3 regions of the Enterococcus sp. AZ194 genome follow, and region 1 is predicted to be linked to each of the others. Evidence: predicted binding sites of a transcription regulator. Region 1 holds the regulator's gene; each other region holds the start of a gene.
The links. Region 1 encodes NrdR, which represses ribonucleotide reductase genes. Its sites were predicted from a motif close to ACACNATATATNGTGT; they were not measured.
Positions count from the first base shown of each region.

Region 2: nrdD (anaerobic ribonucleoside-triphosphate reductase) is a predicted target of NrdR. The motif match lies at 3,552-3,567, and genes of this name have one in related genera.
Region 3: nrdH (glutaredoxin-like protein NrdH) is a predicted target of NrdR. The motif match lies at 1,533-1,548, and genes of this name have one in related genera.

Region 1 is NZ_JBIOQR010000001.1:1,615,576-1,623,152, reverse strand. Features, by position in the region: gene IGI37_RS07570 (ISLre2 family transposase) at 1-720, opposite strand, end outside; gene IGI37_RS07565 (hypothetical protein) at 1,016-1,495, opposite strand; gene dnaI (primosomal protein DnaI) at 1,534-2,460, opposite strand; gene IGI37_RS07555 (replication initiation and membrane attachment family protein) at 2,460-3,860, opposite strand; gene nrdR (transcriptional regulator NrdR) at 3,879-4,358, opposite strand; gene IGI37_RS07545 (CsbD family protein) at 4,728-5,066, opposite strand; gene IGI37_RS07540 (polysaccharide deacetylase family protein) at 5,227-6,645, shown strand; gene IGI37_RS07535 (response regulator transcription factor) at 6,846-7,577, opposite strand, start outside.
Region 2 is NZ_JBIOQR010000001.1:1,016,345-1,023,921, forward strand. Features, by position in the region: gene dinB (DNA polymerase IV) at 1-291, shown strand, start outside; gene nrdG (anaerobic ribonucleoside-triphosphate reductase activating protein) at 508-1,110, opposite strand; gene nrdD (anaerobic ribonucleoside-triphosphate reductase) at 1,259-3,451, opposite strand; gene IGI37_RS04845 (YccF domain-containing protein) at 3,835-4,209, shown strand; gene IGI37_RS04850 (ABC transporter ATP-binding protein) at 4,423-5,190, shown strand; gene IGI37_RS04855 (FtsX-like permease family protein) at 5,180-7,228, shown strand; gene IGI37_RS04860 (M42 family metallopeptidase) at 7,463-7,577, shown strand, end outside.
Region 3 is NZ_JBIOQR010000001.1:2,949,158-2,956,734, reverse strand. Features, by position in the region: gene nrdE (class 1b ribonucleoside-diphosphate reductase subunit alpha) at 1-875, opposite strand, end outside; gene nrdI (class Ib ribonucleoside-diphosphate reductase assembly flavoprotein NrdI) at 865-1,233, opposite strand; gene nrdH (glutaredoxin-like protein NrdH) at 1,235-1,459, opposite strand; gene IGI37_RS13895 (FeoA family protein) at 1,836-2,306, shown strand; gene feoB (ferrous iron transport protein B) at 2,306-4,465, shown strand; gene IGI37_RS13885 (FeoB-associated Cys-rich membrane protein) at 4,465-4,599, shown strand; gene IGI37_RS13880 (GntR family transcriptional regulator) at 4,741-5,397, shown strand; gene IGI37_RS13875 (quaternary amine ABC transporter ATP-binding protein) at 6,581-7,577, shown strand, end outside.

The DNA of each region.
Region 1 (7,577 bases):
GCGATACGTGTTTGCTAGGTACTCTTGTGTTTCTTTTAGTGCTTGCTTACGGCTAAGGCTTACAAACTCATGATAATTTTTCAACTGTCTTCGATTTTTCCCGACTGGTCTTGAACCTTCACATACTTGAAATCGATAAATTTCTAATTGGTTTTTTTTCTGACCTTTAATTTGAATACCGTCTCCTTCAATGTAAATCGCTGAAGGTCTTCTCTTTTTATCTTTTCTTTCATCATAGCGTTCTTCCGCCGTTTGTTGGCTTTTAATTTCTTCACCCACCTGTAAGACCAACCGGTTTATTTTTCGATGACTCATGGTGAAGGAAGTCAAGAGTTCTATGGCTTTCTCACTATTCCGATACGTCATTTTGCTGGCAAGCTCCGCAACATTTCGTTTGAGTAAATGACTGTACCTATCATGGCTTTTCAATCCTAAAAAGACATCTAACGCATAAACTGAAGACTCGCCTTCCTTGATGTATCGCCTTCTACGGAATTGAATTTCGCCGAATACTGTCAATAATTTCCGATCGTTCTTTTTTTCTATTTGATACCCTTGTTTTTTGTATTCTCCAATTAAATCATCATCTATTTGTTCAAAGGCCATTGTGATGATTTCTCGGATCAAATTGGCAAGATAAATGACTAATGCTTTTTCTTTTGCAATAAAATGCGATTCACTCTTTAAAATTTCTGCAATTTCGTTTACAATAGTTTCCATGAAGACCATCCTCTTATTGTTATTGGCCGCTAAACCTAACAATTAGAATAATGGTCTTCTTTCTTTTTTTCAAATCTTACCGCAATATATTTTACACTTAGCACTTCAATTGAGGATAGAATCGAAACGGCAAAACGAAAAAAGTGAATAAAAATCAGAAATTACTTTCTAATGTTTATTCACTTTGTTTTTCTTCAAAGGTTGGAACAAACCTTCCTCTATCCCCAGCGTTTGTTCGGATACTCAGAATATAAAAGATACCTAGCTGAGTTATCCTTCACTCTCAAAATACTCGTTAGTTTGAAGTGACAGTCTCAATCGAATTACCAGGGATTTGTGGTGGTAACGACATTGTCATGATGGGTGTTTTATTCAGAACAAAAGTGACTTCTGTTCCTTTTTTTAAGGAAGCCAAAGAGGTCTTTTCACCTAACTGATCCGTTGCCACATTTAAAATGACCCCACCATTTGAGAAAGAGCCAATGATGTTTTCGGGATCGACCTTTGCCGTCACCTCATTTAGAATAAGGCGAAGTTGGTTCTTGTCTTTTTCATTTTCTTTTGCGTCTTCACTTAAGGTAGCCGTGAATTCTGAACGAGTTTGACTTTTATCTTCTGTCGAGCTCATTTCTTTTTCACTACTTTCTTTCGTTGAGCTACTGATTGACTGACTAGTCTCGGTACTTGCTTGAGGCTTTTTTGTTTCGTTTGAACAACCGACCAATACTAGGCCTAAACTAATAGTTAGCAGTGCACATAAACTACTTTTTTTCATTAAGACTCACCTTTCATTCTTAAACAAGTGCGATTGATTTATCCGTTTCGACGATTTTTCCCTGACATCCAAACCTCTTTTGTTAAATAACGAATTCGTTCCATAATCCGCTTGGCTTTTAACGGTTCTTCGTCTCCGCGTTGCGTGACTGACAAATGGTCCTCTAGCTCTTCCATTGAAAAATTAGAAGAAAAGAAGGTTGGCAGCTGTTCTTGCATTCGATATTGTAAAATGACTCCAAAGACCTCATCTCGAATCCAACTACTCATTGCATCAGCACCAATATCATCAATCATTAAGACTTGCGATTTTTTCACTGCATCTAACTTTTCTGCTACTTGATCTTTTCCAATCGCTTGTTTCATCTCCACGGCAAATGTCGGAAAATGCACTAAAGTCGTACTAAACCCTTTAATAGCTAATTCTCCAGCGATGGCACCCAGCAGATAAGTTTTGCCAATACCGAAGCTTCCAACAAGATAGAGTCCTTTATGAAAGGCTTTCTTGTCAGCAGAATAACCTTCGACAAAATCTAGGGCCGCTGAAAGAGCTTCTCCTCGCCCACTGGTATTATCAAATGTATTAAATGAAGCATTTCGGATATCTTTTGGCATATCCATCGCATGAATTCGACTCTTAATTTCTTCTTGGCGACGTCTAGCAATTAAGGCTTCTGTGGGAACATAGGTGACGTCTACATAATGGAAATTCAGCATCAATTGTGGCTCGTAGCCTGGAGCAATCATGGTTGGATCATTTAGTTTATATTTTCTTTTTTCTTGGACAAATTCATAGAGTTTGGCATAGCTTTTTTCAATATCTTCTTCTGTCAGCTTATCTTTGTGCTCAGTTAAAAAGCTTTGAACATCTTCATCTGCTAAAACCTTATCCATCATTTTGGCGAACCGATCTTGATAATTACGTTGTTTGACTATTTTTGAAAGCTCTTTTCCTACGTCTTCCATCAGTCCTCACCTTCCTTCTTTGCGAGATAGTTTTGAAGTTTGCGGTTTATCTCAGCTTGTTTTTCTGGATCCGTTGCAGCTTCCACTTGAGGTTTATTCAACCACTCAGGTAGTTTTTCACGTCGAACGCGTTTTTGAGACGTGCGTCTAGGTGTTGTTTCACTTTTTTTCTTCGCGTCTTCTTTCAGCGTTTTTACGTGACGAATCGCGGCTTCTGATGATTGAATTTTGAGTTGGGACCAGTCATTAGCAATTCGACTGACAAAATTGCGTGTTAAACTAGAATCATTTTTTACGACTAAGACATAATTAATCAAAATATTAATGACACTGTTTTTTAAAGGAGACTCATTAATCAGTTCGCGAATCAGCCACGTTTCATCCTTTGAAACATAACCATTTTTCTGTGTTTTAATTGCCTCCAAATAAATCATTGGCGGAATCGATTCACTCTCTTGAACTAATTGCAATTCTTTTTCACTAAATCCTTCTTGACGTAAGGTATTCCATCGACGGGTCTGCGCATCGGAATCACCAGTTTCTGCCTTTTCGGGTGCTTGCTTTTGACTATTTGGTAGGTTCGCCACCGTTAACAAACGTTGTAACTCTTTTTGATTAAATGCGCCAGAAAGCATATCAAATGAAGGCAAACTCATCTCCACCAATTCTAACTCATCCACGCCATACATGGCATGGTAGACGGTGAAAAGCTCTTTCGTTGATTTGTCCAAAGTCAGTTTACGCCCTAACTTTCTAATCAAAAGCTCTTCAACAAAAGACCAGTTCAGTTGTTCCACTTCATTCGCCAAAGTTTTTTTTGCCTCAGTCGACTGAAACCTTTGAGCGACCTTTTCTAACTCTAAACTTTTCTCAAGCAATTCTTGATTTTGCCAGCCATACACGTCCAAAAACTTTTTAGTAATTGATTGGTACTCACGTAAGTCGACATCAAGCGGTTTTGGTTCAAATCGTTTGACAAGTGTTTGAAATTTCTTTTCTCCAACTGTATTCAACAGGTGAAAAGAAAGAACGGTATCTTTGAAAAACTCCACAGGCTCCATGGGTGTAAGTAGTTTGTAGAGAAAGGTTGTCCCAAGCTCAGGATCTTCTTTTTTATAGGTTTCTAGCAGTCCAATTCCCTCAAGCTTGATTCGAGCTTCGAAAAATTGGGGAATCCCTGCATTAATCATCGTTAATAGTTCCGCATGAAGAGCTTCTTGACTATGGCCTGTAGCTGTCTCAATTTCACTAACCATGGTTAGATATAAAGTCAGTGCTTGAGCACCCATGATAGGCTGATACAGGTAAAGCAATGCTTCATCAGCAAGATTGGTGTTGGGTAAGGACTTGTATAGTTGAAAAATATTTTTAGGTTGGATTTCTTTCCAGGCACTATCCAAGAAAAGGCCTCCTTTTGACTACTCTTTATTTTTATTATCTGCCTTCGCTTTTTCTACGATATCTTGAAGTTCTTTCAAGAAGACAGACATATCTTTGAATTGTCGATACACACTAGCAAAACGAATGTAGGCAATCTCATCTAGATCAACCAGCTCTTCCATAACATACTCGCCAATTAGATTGGTTGAGACTTCATTTTCCCCCAAATTTTGCACACGGTTTTCGACATGATCGACAATTGCTTCCATCTGCTTAATGGCAATTGGCCGCTTTTCAGCTGAGCGGACCAAACCACGCAAAATTTTCTCGCGATTAAATTCTTCACGGTCGCCATTCTTTTTAATAACTAGTAAAGGAGCAGCCTCAATTCGTTCAAAAGTGGTAAAACGAAAACCACAGTTCTCACATTCTCGACGACGACGGATTGCTCGTCCATCATCTGTTTGTCGACTATCTACTACTCGAGAGTTATTATTCTGACATCTTGTACAGCGCATAACCTTCACCTCAAATTCATTATTAGTAAACTTATTCAATGTATGATACCTATCTAGCTTCTATCATACGCTTAATACTCGAATAACGTGTTTTTTTAGACACGAATAGTTGTTGTTGTATTCGTCAAATTTTTTCTATCGGTGACACGTGTATATTATAACATGAAATCCTGTTCTGTCGTAAAAAACTACGTAAAAAAGCGCCTGTAAGGACAATTCTTATTCAGTTTTTAGACATTTTATTCATTTATATACAACTGATTGCCAATTAGCTCATAAATGAGTAAGGAACCATTAAGTATTCGTTGAAAAACACCTTTACAAAGGAAATCAACTTCTTCCTTCTTAGTAAAGGTGTTAATGGTTATGCTATCTAAACTTTTCTTCGATTCCTGTATAGTGTTTCATTCGAATCTCTTCTCTTTGTTGTTTTGAGGAAATATGTGGGGTATCATCAACGGGTTCAAACGGTTCGTTTTTTTGAGGTTGCTTGATTTGTTCTTTAGTAAAGTCTTGCTTTTTTGCAGCAAACTCATCATAGCTATCCTCTAGCTCTCTCAAACGGTCTTTTTTCTTTTGAATTTGAATGGCGGCTTTTTCTATTTGCTCTTTTCCGTCTTCTTCTAACTGTTTGTCATTAAGTAAGTTGCCAATTTTTCCCTTTACAGAACCAATGACTTTCTCCGACTGATCTTTCATTGTGCTCATAAGAACTTCCTCCCTTACTTATTTTTAGAATAACAAAATAACAAGAGAAATAAAAATAATATGCAGCAAAAATTTATGGAAAGATTCTTGTTTCTGTCGTTGAATCTCTATATTAAGCATGGTACTCTAGACTAAGAGATTACTGAAGGAGTATTTACCCATGACACAACAATATCGTTCGCGAAAAGAGATATATCGGAAGAAACCGAAAAAGAAAAATTGGCTGTTTTTTTTACCAATTATTGTTCTTTTTATTGTCGGATCTGGTTACGTGATTAATAGTTTATTGAGCGACTTAAATCCTGAACACAAAGATGCGTATGCACATACACCACTCAAACTTTCTTCAGAAAGAAAGCAAGCTAAACGCTCTTTACTGAAAGAATTAGCTGATAAACAATGGCAAGAAAGTAAAAACTATTCAACAGATGAACAGACCTTTTTTGTTGATAATTTGAAACATGAGGATTCTTTAGGCTTACTATTTAGCCATTTCCCAAAAGATAATGCACCAGATATCGTTACCGGAAAACAAGTTTCTGAAAATTATTCCAAATCATTAACGCGTGTTTATTATAATTTTTCTAGCTACATTTGGAATGAAAAGAAAAAATCTTATGATCAAACCGAATCAAATTCTGGAGAAGCAAGCTTTATACGCTCGGATACAAAAAAGATGCCAACAACGACAGATTTTTTCCCAAGCAATGAAGAGTTAATGCGTTGCCACTTTCTGATTCAGCAAGAAATTTTAAATAGGAGTAAAGACGGGAATACCATTATTGATGAGGTCTTAAATTTGGCTCCTTTCAAAACCGGTGATTTGGTTGTTAATAAAGTCAATGATGTTGGAATTGAAGTGACGTTATCCCAACCAATTGGTGATGTTTCTATGGTGATGCTTCCTTGGGCTGAGTTTTCCCACTACCTGAATTCAAGCTTTGTTTCAAAACAATACTTTCCTGAGCATAAAAATAAACAAGTTGCTCTCACCTTTGATGACGGCCCACGCCCTGAGACGACTGAAAAGTTACTCAAAATTTTGAAAGAAGAAGATGTTCCTGCAACCTTCTTTGTTTTAGGAAGCCAAGCAGAAGCTTATCCCAATGTGTTGAAAGAAATTATTGAGGATGGGCATACTATCGGAAATCATTCCTATGACCATAAAAATCTTACACAATTAACACCGGACGCTATCAAAACGCAAATGCATAGTACAGATAAAACTGTTTATAAGGCAACAGGCCTTCTTCCCAAATATATTCGTCCGCCTTATGGTGCAATGAAGGAATCCATCGCTAAAACGTTAGATCAACCATTGATTCACTGGAATGTAGATACGGAAGATTGGAAAAAAGGCAGTTCTGAAAAGATCGTCAAAACAGTTAATGATCAACTAGAGGATGGTTCTGTTATCTTATTACATGATATTCATGAGAACAGTGTTGATGCAGTCCGACCAATTATTCAATCGTTAAAAAAACAAGGTTACGAATTTACAACTGTGGACACTATTTTTAAGGGACCAAAAAGTCATACGCAATACTTTGGCGGTTCCAGAGAAATTAATGAATTTTAAAAATAGAAACATTTATAGATAATCCAGAGAGTTGATTACAAACGTCAATTTACAAGCAATCAACTTCAACCATATGAGCGTTGAGTCAACAATGTTTCACTCAGATAAATAACAAGGAACGGCTTCTTTATTCGATGTTTATTCATGTAATAGGAGCGTGGGGCAAAATTTCGTCCCACGCTCCTATTTATGGTAAATTCTTAATTGATAAAACCAGAAGTAATGATTGTTCCCACACCGCTATAAGTTTTTTTATATTGGGTAGGTGTTAAATGAACGACTTCTTTAAATTTTTTGCTAAAGTAGTTTGGTTCATTAAAACCAACTCGATGAGCTATTTCATTAACAGTTAAATCGCTTGTCGATAATTCTTTTTTAGCAACCTCTATCCGATAAATCAGCAAATAGAGAGAAAATGTCATTCCCAAAGTATCTTTTACCAATCTACTGGTATAGTCTCTACTTAGATGTAAATAGTCAGAAAGTGTTACTAAGGAAATATCTTCAGCGTATTGATCATGAATATACCGCAAAATTCGGTTTTTCAGATGGAATGAACGAGAGGTATTATGATTATTCCTCACATTTAGCAAAGATATCTGATTAATTGATTGAATCGCACGATCTAATGCATAAATAAAATCAGTTCCAATTGGAGTCAACAAATAGTCAACAATTCCATATCGTAATGCTTTTTGAGCAATTTTAAACTCACCACGTGAAGAAAAAAGAATTGATTTGGTATTTGGATTACTGACAACCAACCGTTTGTGAAGGTCGAAACAGTCAATGCCAATCTCAGTATTAATAATAGCAATCTCAATTTTATGTTTTTTTATTATATTATCCAGTTGTTTATATGTTTGAATTGCTGGAAATAAAATAACATTAGCGAAATAAGCTTCTACATACTGCTCTATCGGTTTAATAGA
Region 2 (7,577 bases), 600 kb from region 1:
AGGAAGCTTTCTGAAAGTGTTGAAAATTCGTTGCGGCGGGTTCAAAAGCATGGGAAGACAGTGGTTCTTAAGGTTAGATATACGGATTATTCAACCGTCACAAAGCGTGTCACTTTACCAGAATATCTTTATAAAAAGGAAGCTCTTTTTCATGAAGCGAGTCTTATTTGGGAAGATGTTTTGGGTGTCGAAAAAGGGATTCGATTGTTAGGAATTACCGTGACCAATCTTGATCCAATGTCGTATGAAAATATAGTCTTACCTCTATGGGAGAAAGAAGACAAAAACTGAGTGGGTGAGTATGGTTTTGAATTTTTGAAGATCCGATAAAAAGACTCATCTTTTGGCAAGTAGAAGCAGGCTGGAAATGTCACAAAGCCCGAAGATTTAGCAGTATTAAATAGTGCCATCTTTTTTCAAAAATTATCGGATCAATCGAATACAGTTAATTATCAAAAAAGAGAATCAGTCACGCCTAATCCGCGTAACGATTCTCTTTTTTGATAATTAAATTAAATCGGCTTTTTTGATTTGTTCGAAGGTCTCTTTGCCATCCGTACATTTGTCCCAAAGTACGACTTGTTGAGCCTCTAGCGACTTCTTGACATCAACAATACGCTGATTGCTACTCCCACGAAATTGCAGCTTGAGATCGCGCTTTGAAAGTTCAAAACGACCATCAACGAGGATATCAATTTTTTGTAATAATTCTAGTTTGTCTTCAGATTCTAATAAGAGTTCTTCAAAAGTATAACCAGACCAAGACCAGATATCTTTGGTTGTGCCAAATGTGTCACGAACTCGGTTGACCACTTTGAGGCAGACCTCTATATTTAAAAAGGGCTCACCGCCTAGTAGTGTTAATCCTTGGATGTAGTCAGGGGTTAGATCCGTGATAATCTGCTCTTCTAACTCTTGGGTGAATGGTTTGCCATATCGGAAATTTTGAACGGCTTTATTGAAGCAGCCTTCACAAGCAAATAAGCAACCACTAACGTACAAACTATTACGAACGCCTTCGCCATCGACAAAGTTAAAAGCTTTATAATCAGCAATATAGTTTTGGCTATAGTCTTGTGAGAGCCATTCTTTTGGTTGAGGATTATTCATAGGGAAAACTTCTTTCTTCAACAGGATAATTTCGTATAAAAGGCAAGCCAGGATAAGTTGAAAGCCTTACAGTGTCTTTGTTTGACACAAGTGACTTGCAATCAATTATCCTGACTCCTTATCTTTTTTGTTTCTAAAATGTTCGAATTTATTTCATGTGTTTAACACGTGAAGAGATTTCTTTGTGACGGCCGTGAACCATTGGGCGTGCTTGAGGGTTTCCAAGGTAACCGCAAGTTCGTTTCACTACGTCACATGTTTTCGGATCATGGTTACCACATTCAGGACACTCGAAGCCACGTTCAGTTGGTGTGAAGTCTCCTTCAAACCCACATGCGTAACAATGGTCAATCGGTGTGTTTGTTCCTAGGTAGCCAACTTTATCGTAGGCGTAATCCCAAACCGCTTCAAGTGCTTTCGGATTTTGTTGAAGTACTGGATATTCACAATAATGAATAAAACCACCCGAACAATAAGCAGGATAATCTTTTTCAAAATCAAGTTTCTCAAAAGGTGTTGGATTCTTACGCACATCATAATGGAAACTATTTGTGTAGTAATCTTTATCCGTAATGTTTTCAACAAGACCAAATTTTTCTGTATCTAATCGACAGAAACGGTCAGTTAAGCTTTCACTAGGTGTTGAGTACACGCTGAAATGGTACCCATATTCATCACTCCACGCATCTGCATGAGCTTTCAAAGATTTCAAGATACTTAATGTAAATTCTTTCGCTTCAGGTGTTTTTTCCCACTCGCCGCCAAAGAAAGAAGAGGCAACTTCATAAAGACCAATATAACCCATTGAAACTGTCGCACGGCGGTTTTTGAACAACTCATTAACGGAGTCTTTGCGTTCCAAACGTTTGCCAAATGCACCATACATGTAAAGAATTGGTGCATTGGCAGGCGTTGCTTCTTTACAACGTTCGACACGATACACAAGGGCATCCTTCATCGTTCCCAGACGTTCTTCAAGTAAAGACCAGAATTTGTCAACATCCCCATTTGCTTCAAGTGCAATTCGAGGTAAGTTTAATGTGACAACACCTAAGTTCATGCGGCCGACATTAATTTCTTCGCCTTGTTCGTCTTTCCATCCTTGAAGGAATGAACGACAACCCATTGGCACTTTGAAACTACCTGTTAATTCAACAATTTTTTCGTAGTTTAAAATATCTGGATACATACGTTTGGTTGCACATTCTAAAGCCAGCTCTTTAATTTCATAGTTAGGGTCATTTTTCTCCATATTTACGCCACGTTTTAACGTGAAGATTAGTTTAGGGAAAATCGCTGTTCGATGTTCACTACCTAAACCATTGATTCGGATTTGTAAAATTGCTCGTTGAATTTCTCGTTCAAACCAACTTGTTCCTAAGCCAAATCCAAGAGAGGTGAAAGGTGTTTGACCATTTGAAGTGAAGAGAGTATTAATCTCATACTCTAAGCTTTGCATAGCATCAAAGATATCTTTTCGAGTTTTTGATTTAGCATATTCTTCACGGCGTTCTGGCGTTTCAATCCATTCCTCAGCGTCTTTCAAATGTTTTTGATAGTTCAACTCAGCGAAAGGCGCAAGTAATTCGTCTGTTCGGTCAGCTGAACATCCGCCGTATTGGCTAGAAGCCACATTGGCAATGATTTGCGAGATTTGTGCAGTAGCGGTTTGGATTGATTTTGGCGACTCTACTTCTGCATTACCGATTTTGAAGCCTTTAGTTAACATACCTTTAAAATCAATTAGACAACAATTGGTCATAGGAGTATATGGATGGTAATCAAGATCGTGATAATGAATGTCTCCTTTTTGATGGGCGTTAGCTACATGAGGAGGAAGCATTTTTAAGCCGATTGATTTACCAACAATTCCAGCTGTTAAATCACGTTGTGTGTTAAAAACATCACTATCTTTATTGGCATTTTCGTTAACTACCGATTGATCCTTGTTAATTAGTTTGCCAATAGTGAAGTTGATATCTGTCGATTTACTTCTCTCAAAGTCACGACGAGTTCGGTAATTGATATATTCTTCAGCCAGTTGATATTCATTTTTTTCTAATAAAATATGTTCAACGACATTTTGGATTTCGTAAATTTTGATATTTTGGTTGAATCGTTCGACAATTTCTTGATCCACACGGTCCACAATATCTTGGATACGTTCATGTGCAAGAGGAGTCAATTCATTGGTTAGCTTTTGTTCTGCCTTTAGTAGCGCATCATAAATTTTTTGATCATCGAAATCGACTAGACGGCCATCGCGCTTGATAATTTTCATACTTGATAAACGAGTTTGTTCTGCTTTATCTTGTGCACTCGTTTCTTTAATTTCCATCATTTGTATTCACTCCTAATTTTTTGTTCATTAACATCATAAAACAATTTACGGGAAGTATCAACTAGATATAGTGTTTTTTTAGATAAAAAATTAATCGTGCACACTATATGTAGTGTGCACAAGAATTGAAAATTTATGAAAACTCATGGTTATTGGTTTTGTGATAGCTTTCATAAGATGTGTAAATTTTCAACCTTTTTTTAGCAAAAAAATTATTTTTTTGAATACCATTTGCCAGAAATAAATGAAAGGCTTTCATCAGGAGGTCGTCTGTACAAACCAATTTTTGTTTAAAAGAGGAAGCTGCCTTTTTCAGTCGAAGAAAACGAGCAGGTGGTTTTATAGTATACTATTTATATGAATAGAAGAAAGTGGGCGTTTTAATGGGGTGCTTAGGAAATATAATTTGGTTTATCTTTGGCGGATTTGTCGGTGGACTGACGTGGTTTGCAGCAGGGGTGCTTTGGTGTATCACGATTGTCGGGATTCCGATTGGCCTGCAATGTTTTAAATTAGCAGACTTGAGCTTTTGGCCGTTTGGAAAAGAGGTTGTTTATAGTGCCAGTACCGTCTCATTTCTTGTCAATTTTCTTTGGCTAATTTTCAGTGGTTTTTGGTTAGCTGTAGCTCATTGTATTAGTGGCGTGCTTTTATGCATCACCGTGATTGGGATTCCGTTTGGCTTACAATCATTCAAACTAGCGAAATTGGCGCTCATGCCGTTTGGTGCGCAAGTCGTTCTTTCTACTAGATACTAAAGCTTAGCTCCTGAAATAAGTGAGCGTTTAGCCAGTTTCAGTTGCACGAGTTGACGAATATTTTTTTCAATGTGTTCCTTTTTTGCAAGTCACGTTAACTGTTAGGATGCGCTGAAATGTGCTACCATGATAAAAAAACAATCAAAAAGAATGAGCGGAACAAACAGGCAAATTTTTTTGTCTACTATCTACTGATCATGAGGAGGGGTCCCTATAAAAACGATGATTGATGTCAAACATTTGAGCAAGACCTATGGAAATAAAGGCAATCACGCCAAAGTCTTGGATAATCTTTCTTTTAGGGTTGAAGAGGGCGAATTTGTAGGAGTTATGGGGCCTAGTGGCGCAGGGAAAACCACTCTGTTGAACATTCTTGCAACGATTAGCCTACCAACTATCGGTAGTGTTCAAATTGATGGACGCGATATTACACGGATGAAAGAGGATCAATTAAATTCGTTTAGAAGAAAAGAGTTAGGCTTTATTTTCCAAGAATTTAATTTATTAGACACCCTAACCAATAGAGACAATATTGTGTTGCCGCTAGCCGTGAATCGGATTCCCACAGAGGAAATTAATCAGCGAATTCAAAAGGTCTGCGAAATTTTGAACGTGACGGCTGTTTTAGATAAATATCCAGATGAAATTTCTGTCGGTCAGCGTCAACGTATTGCGGCTGCCCGAGCGCTTGTAACTAGGCCAAGTGTTATCTTTGCCGATGAGCCCACGGGATCGTTGGATTCAAAAGCAGCAACAGAATTGCTCCACTATCTATCGGAGATTAATCTACAAGAAGATACGACGATTGTTATGGTGACTCACGATCCTTATACAGCGAGCTTTTGCAATCGTATCTTATTTATTAAAGATGGGGCAATTTTTTCAGAGGTTGTTCGTAAAGGGAGCCGCCAAGACTTCTTCAATAAAGTCATCGATATGCAAGCAGCAATTGGTGGAGGTGGCAAGCTGAATGGTTTATAAATTAGCCGCGCGCAGTTTTTTCCGACAACTACAAGTCTATTTTGGCTATTTTGTAAGTATGGCTATCGCGGTGATGATTTATTATTCATTCAGTGCGATGACTTATGACCAGCCGTTGTTGCGCCGGGCCAGTCAAGATGTGCGGATTGAAAGCTTCTTACGAATGGGTAGTGTTATGGTGATTCTCGTCATTTTGTTTTTTATGGTGAGTGCCAACCGTTTTTTTGTTAATAAACGCTACAAAGAGGTTGGTCTGTATCGACTTTTTGGGATGAGTAAATTACGAATATCTGCACTCTTTTTTTGTGAAACGATGGTTTTGGGCAGTATCTCCTTAATTGTGGGTGTCTTTTTTGGGGTGGTATTCTCTAAGTTGTTTTCGATGATTTTAGTGAAGGCAATGGACTTATCAGTCGGCAGCGACTTTTTTATTTCTTGGCCCTCCATCTCAAATACGATTGTGGTCTTTTTCTTTATCTTACTACTGGTTTCAATTAGAAGTACCTTAATGATTTTTCAATATCAGCTAAATGGATTTTTTAAACGAAAAAGCCGGTCATTAACAAAAAAAGTTCGAGTGACCGGCTGGACGTTTCTATTTGGCTTTTTGGGTGTGGTGATGATGGGCGCCGGATATGGCCTATCAACATACATCCGTCATGTCTTACCGAAAATGATTCTCTTAACAGATAGCTACGGTTGGATTCTTGGGATGCCGTTTCTGATTTTTCTGTTATGTGTGATAGGGACGTATCTGTTTTTTGGTCAAACGATGAAAGTCATCTATTATTTGGCCGGTTCTTGGAGAAATCGCGCGTACAAAGATTTGCATGTGCTCTCTTTAGGGAATGCAAAGGTTCATTTGGCCAAAAACTGGCGGATGATGGCGTGGGTAGCAATTATTTTAGGTATCTCGTTGGCCTCAATTGGGGGGACGGCCTTTTTTGTTTCAGTGGCAATGAAGACTATCCAAATTGATAACCCTGCTTCCTTTCAAGTTCGCTCAGAGGATGTCGGCAGGGTTAAACAGGTTCTTGCTGAGAACCAATCCCCAATTTTAGCTGAAGTGTCGTTGACCTATAAGGCTGTTGCTGCAGAAGTGACGACCTCGCTAGGAGATGAGAGCGACACGTATGTCACGGTTTCTAACTTGATTTCAGAAGAAGAGTATCAATCATTTAAACAAATCAATCCCAAGTTGCCAGAGGTTTCTTTGGTCGATGAAAAGCATGTGGTGATTTTGGATAGTTTGAAGACGATCCTTAATGGATTTGAACAATACGGGTCGGACATCCTCTTTTCGGGAAATATTGCGGCTGTTTACCAGAAGAGTCAGCCGGATTATTTAGGCGACTCGTTACTTCGATATATGGGGGGCGCAGGCATGACTTGTGTTGTTTCAGATGAAGTCTTTAATCAAGCAGAAGGCCTTGTCTACCAAGTGGATTCAATCAATATTTCAGCAAAAGATGAGGAGCGATTGGGCAAAGAATTGGATGGTCAATTGACACAAACCTGGGGCAACGAAATTGTCTCTAGCTATCGTGCCAGTCAATCAGGCTTAGTTGGCTCAATTAAACCTGTAACCAAAAACGGTCAGGAAGAAGAGTTGAGTTACTTACGCTTAAATCTGAGTAACCGGCATCCAAATATCCGTGCAGCAAGACGGCAGATGGGGATTTTGGTTTATGTAGCTGTGTTTATCGGTATGATTTGTATGATTGCGACCGGAAGTATCTTGATGCTTCGCCAATTTTCAGAAGCGAGTTCAGAGCGTGAAAATTATCGTTTATTAAAGAAGATGGGGATTCCAAGAAAACAATTAAACCATTTTATCTATCAAGAAAATGCGCGCGTTTTTTTTACACCGATGATTATCGGGTTTTTGCATGCCTATTTTGCTATCCGATTTTTCAGCGAGCTGGTGTCTGAAGCTAGTTATTGGTTAGCCTATCTTTTCTGTGGATTACTCGTGATTGTCTATAGTTTCTTTTATGTCTTAACTATTTTACTTTATGGCAAGATTGTTGAAAAATAAATAGGCCAATTATTCGATAAGGATTGTCACTAGGAGTCATGTCAGAACTCCTTAAAAGCGTGTAGGGGAATCTGTGAACTTTAATTTATAGGCGAGCGACTCTGGAGTCATCGGAGTACAATGGAGCTGACGAGCCGAAATAGAACCACATGATTCAAATAAAAGAACCCGATAACACTTATCATTCTTTGAGGAGCATGATATACTTTTTAAGAGAAGAAAGGAGTTTTTTCGATGAATAAAAAAGAGGAAAATTTACTAATTGAGTTAACAAGCGCTAGAGGCGTTCCTGGAAATGAAGAAGAGGTTCGCGAAGTCTTTAAAAAATATGCACAACCATACGCAGAAG
Region 3 (7,577 bases), 1.3 Mb from region 1:
TCATAGAACTTATCTGGCACAATCGTCCCTAGAGAAAGTGTTTTAACTCGAATCTTTTCATCCGCGTTTTCTTTTTTTGCAGAAAGAAATTGAATGATATCTGGATGAAAGACGTTTAAGTAAACAACACCGGCTCCTTGACGTTGGCCCAATTGATTGGAGTAGCTAAAGCTATCTTCGAATAATTTCATCACGGGAACCACGCCGCTTGCTGCCCCTTCATATCCCTTGATTGGCGCACCAGCCTCACGAAGATTCGAAAGAGTAATCCCAACGCCGCCACCAATTCTAGAAAGTTGTAATGCTGAATTGATTGAACGGCCAATTGAGTTCATATCGTCGGTTACTTGGATTAAGAAACAAGAAACCAATTCACCACGGCGTTTACGTCCAGCGTTTAAGAAAGAAGGAGTCGCTGGCTGGTAGCGTTGATGAATCATTTCATCAGCAAGAGATAAAGCAAGCTCTTCGTCTCCATTGGCAAAATAAAGCGCATTAAAGGCAACACGATCTTCGTAGGTTTCTAGATAAGCCGTTCCATCGTTTGTTTTTAATGCGTACTGAGAGTAAAACTTGTAAGCTGCCATAAATGATTTAAACTGAAAGTTCTGTTCGTCCAAAAATTGATAAAGCTTTTCAATAAAGGTCATTGAGTAAAGCTTGATAAATCCTTCTTCGATATAATCATTTTTTACTAGATAATCAATCTTCTCTTTAATAGAAGAAAATGTCATCGTGTTAGGTGTTGCATTCTCCTTGAAAAATGCAGCTAACGCTTCTTGATCCTTGTTTAACGGGATTTGTCCATTAACCGGACGATTAATCTCATTGTTTAGCTTAAAGTAGCTAACGTCTTTTAAATTTTTAAGACTCAAGTTCATTCACAACCTTTTTTATAATGTCGACATCTTCAGAGGTGCCGCTAAACTCAAGTGCATGGAGCAGAGGCACTTGATAATTCTCTGCCAATTGTTTTGCTGCGTAAACAAATAACTCGGCAAAATTTCGATTGCCGCTACCGATAATTCCTCTTAATAGAAGAGAGTTATCTTGATGGTCTAAAAAATCATAGACGACATCCATAATTTCCTGATCATAAGTTGGCACAGCAAGTACAAATGGTTCTTTTATCTCAAAAAAAGGATTTGCAGGCTCAATTTCATAAGCAGGCAAATCCAACTTTTTAACAAACCTTCTAGTCTGACCCGTCATGGAGAAGAAAACAATCTTCATATTAGCTAGCTAATTGTTTTAGTTGGTCAGGGCGGAAGCCGATAACAGTTGTTGAATTAGAAGTAGTTACTGGAACAGTTTGAAAACCTTGTTCTTTTAACCAATCAACAGCTTCTGGTTGATTATCAATATTAACTTCTTCAAATGCTATATTATTCTCGCTTAAGTAGCGTTTCACCATTTTGCATTGCATACAATTATTTTTTGAAAAGATTTTTACGTTCATTATAAGTTCCTCCCGAATGGATAATTTCTATACTCATTAGTATAAATCTATCTAGGAAAAAGTCAATCTAAAAACACTATATATTGTGTTGAAAAAAAAGAGAGACACCAAGTTTAGTGTTTTGAAAAAATATGAAAGCAAGAATTGCAAGGGTGAAAACAGTTTTCTAAAGTAAAAAAACTTTAAAAAATTTTTTCGAAAAAGACGAAATTTTGAGGCGATTGAAATGAATTTATTTTAGACTAATTCGCTAGTTTTTTCACAATCTCATTGACTTTTATGGAGGAAGGGAGTAATCTTATTGAGAACGATTATCAATTTCAATGAGTTTTCTTGGAATTAAAAATATGAAAATAATTCACAAGGGGAAGTTACTATGTTATCTCTTAATCAAGCACAACATAATCGAGTGTATCAGATAAAAGCAGTCAATGCTGAGGAGTCAGTCAAAAAGCATTTAAGTAACTTGGGTGTCATACCAGGGGGAAAGGTTGTATTGATTAATACATCTGGTGAGAATGGCATTGTTTTATTACACAATAGTAGAATTGCGATTAACCAGACTGTTTTAGAATCTATTTTGATAGATGAACCCTCAGAGAATCCAGCAAATTGGCTTTCATTAGACCAACTCGTTGTGGGAGATTCGGGGCAAGTGGTTACGATTCATGGGACAGGAGCTGTTAGACGTCGTTTAATGGATATGGGTCTAACTAGAGGCACGTCAGTTTATATAAGAAAGTTAGCTCCTTTAGGTGATCCAATTGAGATTCATGTTCGTGGGTATGAACTAACGTTGAGAAAAAGTGAAGCTGAGTTAGTGCTAATTGAAAAGGAGGAGAAATAATGAGTGACTACCAGATTGCTTTAGCAGGGAATCCTAATAGTGGGAAGACTAGCACGTTTAACCACTTGACTGGGGCTAACCAATATGTTGGAAACTGGCCTGGAGTAACAGTAGAAAGAAAAGAAGGGCTCCTAAAATCAGATCGAACTGTCCGAATTCAGGATTTACCCGGGATTTATTCACTCTCTCCATACACACCAGAAGAGGTCGTTGCTAGAGATTATTTATTGCAGGGACAGCCTAGCGTCATTTTAAACATTGTTGATGCAACAAATCTTGAAAGAAATCTTTATTTAACAACCCAGTTAATGGAAATGGGTATTCCAGTTGTGATTGCTTTAAATATGATGGATATTGTTGCAAAACAAGGTAAAAAGATTAATTTAGAGAAGCTTGCGTATGGTATGGGGGCCCCTGTTGTTGGGATGAGTGCTCTAAAAAAACGTGGACTTCAAGAAGCTGTCAAGGAGACACTTCATGTAGCTAAACAATTTCCGGCTAAGGTAGATTTTCCAACCTATGATGTTCGATTAGAAACGGCCTTGAATGAGATTGTTGACGTTCTTGGTCAGACGGTTTTGGAAAAACAAAGTCGTTGGTATGCGGTGAAACTATTTGAACGTGACGCACGTGCCCAAGAGGAACTCGATCTTAGTGTGATTCAAAAGAAAGAAATTGAAGAAATTATTACGATTACAGAAAAAATCTTCCAGGAGGATAGTGAAACCATCATAATTAATGAACGGTATGAATTCATCAGTCGAGTCATTAGCCTCTGTGCGATTGAAAAAGATGAGATTCGGTTGTCATTTAGTGATAAAATTGATCAAATCGTGACAAATCGTTGGTTGGCCCTTCCAATTTTTGCTGGAGTCATGTGGCTGATTTATTACCTGTCTATTCAAACCTTGGGAACGATGGGAACGGATTGGGTTAACGATCAGGTCTTTGGAGAATGGATTCCAACTATAGTGGGCGATGCTTTAGCAAACTGGCAGGTAGCAGATTGGATGCAAGGACTTATTTTAGATGGAATTATTGCTGGTGTAGGGGCTGTTTTAGGCTTTTTACCACAATTAATTGTTTTGTTTTTATGTTTATCCTTTTTAGAAGACTGTGGTTATATGTCTCGGATTGCTTTTGTTATGGACCGTTTATTTCGGAAATTTGGCTTATCAGGTAAGTCGTTTATTCCTATGCTGATTGCTACTGGCTGTGGCGTTCCAGGTGTGATGGCGAGTCGGACAATCGAAAATGAGAAGGATCGTCGAATGACCATTATCGTGACTACGTTTATGCCGTGTTCGGCTAAGTTGCCGATTATCGCTTTGATTGCAGGGGCTTTTTTCCCTAACAGTAGTTGGGTCGCGCCTTCTGCTTATTTTGTCGGAATTGGTGCAATCGTTCTTTCGGGGATTGCCTTGAAAAAAACGCAGCTCTTTGCTGGAGACCCTGCACCATTTATCATGGAATTACCGGCTTATCATCTTCCGCAAGTAAAAAGTATTTTACGACAAACGTATGATAGAAGTAAGTCGTTTGTTAAAAAAGCAAGTACGATTATTTTTGTTTCTAGTATCGTTATCTGGTTCACGTTTTCCTATAATTTTGCGTTCCAACCGGTCGACTCTGACCAAAGTATTTTAGCGAGTCTGGGGCATGTGATTGCACCATTATTCGCGCCTTTAGGCTGGGGGAATTGGCAGGGGGCAGTTGCCACGATTACCGGTCTAATCGCCAAGGAAAATGTCATTAATACGTTTGGGATTTTGTTTGGCCATGCAGGAGAGATTTCTGAAAATGGACAGGAAGTCTGGTCAGTTTTACAAGGAAGCTACACAACAGTTGCGGCTTACTCATTCCTCGTCTTTAATCTGTTATGTGCGCCTTGTTTTGCAGCTATTGGTGCGATTCGTCGTGAAATGGCCAATGCTAAATGGACGTGGCTTGCAGTTGGCTATCAATGTGGCTTAGCCTATGCGGTCAGTTTTGTGATTTATCAATTCGGGCATGTCTTTTTTGAAAATGGATCAATTGGATTTAGTTTTATAAGTGCCGTTCTTGTATTGGCAGGAATGATGATTCAGTTACTGAAGAAAAACAAACAGAAAACCAACACAACAGTCACGCTAACAACAGTTGAAGGAGGGGCGAAATGATTGCGACAATTATTCTTTCGATTTTAATTTTTGGTGGTGCGGGTTATGTCGTGTATTCTCGTATCAAAACGGGAAAAACCTGTGATGACTGTGCGACAAGCTGTCCAGTCAAAACACAACAAAATAGTAAATAAGAGTGAGAGTGGAACGGACAGGATGACTACCCAGTCAAAAGACGGGCTAGTGTCCAGTGTCTTACACCACTCTTTTTTATTTTGCTTATTCTATCCGTTCATAGTACTATTAGCGTAAAGATATAATGTGAGGGAAATTTGATGCGAGAAAAAAAGAAGGTTGTTGTACCTAGATACCAACAAATCGCTGTCGAGTTGGCGGAAAGAATTATTGAAAATAGATACCAAGTGGGCGAAAAAATTCATGCTCGCTCAACATTAGCTAGCGCCTACAACGTCTCCCCCGAAACGGCTCGAAAAGCAATCAATGTTTTGGTTGATTTGGGAATTATGGAGGTTCGTCATGGCAGTGGGGCGTATGTTGCTTCTAAGGAGAATGCCAAAACCTTTTTGGAACAATATAAGGATGTTCAATCGATTCAAGAAGTAAAGGTTGAAATCATGGAGAGTGTTAAGCAACAGAAGGATGAGTTGGATCATTTTTCTAAGTTGTTGGATCAGCTAGTCGCTCAAACGAAACGGACTCACAGCATGAATCCATTTTTGCCATTTGAACTGGTCATTACATCAGATGCGCTTCATTTGGAGAGTTCAATTAGTGAACTGAATTTGTGGCATGAGACCAATGCAACCGTGGTTGCGATTCTTCATAAAGAAGAGTTGTTATTGTCCCCGGGGCCTTATGCGAAGATCTCAGAAAATGATACGATTTATTTTGTTGGAAATGAGTACGCGTTGCAACGAATGCAAAACTTCTTTTACCCAGGTGTTAGTTTGGAAACAGATGTGACACATTAGTTTAGTTAGTATAATTGGTAAGCTTCAAGGAGTGTACGAGGCACTTAATCTAGTGAAGTGATTGTTGTAAACATACAGCTTGTCTTCACTTCGTTGTGTAGGTTAAGGAATCACTGTCAATTGATAAAACAGTGTTAGGATGATTTAGTGGACCTATTTTGGGAGAGGATTATAGTAGCTTCGAACAATAATCTGGGTATGCTGAGATATGAATAAATTTTTGGGAAACTAAGTGCATTAGGCTACGTAAAGGTAAAAAAAAGAAATTCGTATATCGTTCCCAAGTGTCGTAGTAATTTGAAAAGAATAAAGAGGCTAAAAAAATTATCGCTTTCCAGATGGTTCATGCCCGTGATTCCTACACTTTTTTTACTCTTTATTATGCACAACAAAAAGATTCCTGGATAGAGTACTGAGGCATTTTTCTCAGTGTTTACTTTAGATACGGCTCCTGTTTTGATTTTTGTTAATTTCAATTAGGTAATCCGTAAGCTATTTTTTAAACTCATTTAAAAGAAACTGAAGGAGAGAAAATGAAGCTTTTTTTTATTAGTCAAGTTTTGCTGTATTTGAATTTATTGTTAATTCTTTTGATAATAGGATTTGTTTTTATTCTGCCTAACGAAATAACGGGGGCTTTAAGTTGGTTTTTAATACCTCTAGCTATATTTTTACTGGGCATAAATTTGCCCATATCTATGATTTCCTTTGCTATCTTTTGGAAAAAACTTAATAAAAAGATGGAATAGAGGCTGAGGTTGGGACAGAAGTGTTTTACTCCGAGAAATAAGAGGGAATCCACGAAAATTGCTCTTCAAATTTTTGTGAATTTCAGCTTATTTCCGAAGGAGTTGCTTCTGTGCTCACCGTTTATTCGGGAAATAGGAGCATGGGCATAACTTTTTGAGTTATGTCCCATGTCCCAGCCTCCTCAAACTCGCTTAAAGAAATTTTAAAGAATTAGTTGTGGGAAAAAAGTAAACCTAGTTAAAAAGAGTTGGACAGAATAACAGAATATAAGAGGCAGCTTATTCATGGTGATGAGCGGCCTCTTTTTTTACTAATTAAAGAGAAATATTAGCGAAACCTTCTTTTTGACAAAGTGACTACACCATGTTAATCTAGTGTAGTCACTTTGTTTTCAGAAAAGAAAATGAAAAAAGCGTGAAAAAGGAGTTTTTTTTTGATAAAAGTAAAAGTTAATCATTTAACAAAAGTATTTGGTAAGAAGGCACAGACAGCGTTAGCGATGATGAAAGATCAACGTCCTAAGACGGAGATTCTGGCAAAAACAGGCGCTACTGTCGGTGTGTATGATGTGAATTTTGAAGTGAATGAAGGCGAGATATTCGTGATTATGGGCCTATCAGGTAGCGGGAAGTCTACCTTGATTCGTCTATTAAACCGATTGATTGAACCGACTTCAGGAGATATTTACATCGATGGACAGGATATTGCTAAGTTAAGTAAAGAAGGTCTCCGTGAAGTGCGCCGTCATAAGATGAGCATGGTATTTCAGAATTTTGGCCTATTTCCTCATCGAACTATTTTGGAGAACACAGAGTATGGACTAGAAGTTCGAGGAATTCCCAAAGAAGAACGTCAGAAAAAAGCGGAACAAGCCTTAGAAAATTCAGGGCTAATTTCGTTTAAAGATCAATTTCCCAACCAATTATCAGGAGGCATGCAGCAACGTGTCGGGTTAGCACGAGCATTAGCGAATAATCCAGAGATTCTCTTAATGGATGAAGCCTTCTCAGCATTAGACCCACTGATTCGCCGTGAGATGCAGGATGAATTAATTGACCTACAAGCAACGGTTCAAAAAACCATTATATTCATTACTCATGATTTGAATGAAGCCTTACGAATTGGTGATCGAATTGCGTTGATGAAGGATGGCGAAATTATGCAAATTGGGACGGGAGAAGAGATTCTGACTAACCCTGCCAATGACTATGTTCGTGAGTTCGTAGAGGATGTCGATCGTTCGAAGGTGTTAACTGCCCAAAATATTATGGTTCCAGCGTTAACAACCAATATTGATATTGACGGACCGACTGTCGCACTCAATCGAATGCGTAAAGAGGAAGTTAGTATGTTGATGGTTGTCAATAAGAGACGTGAGCTGAAAGGGTACATCACAGCAGAACGTGCACTTGAAGCAAGAAAAACGCAGC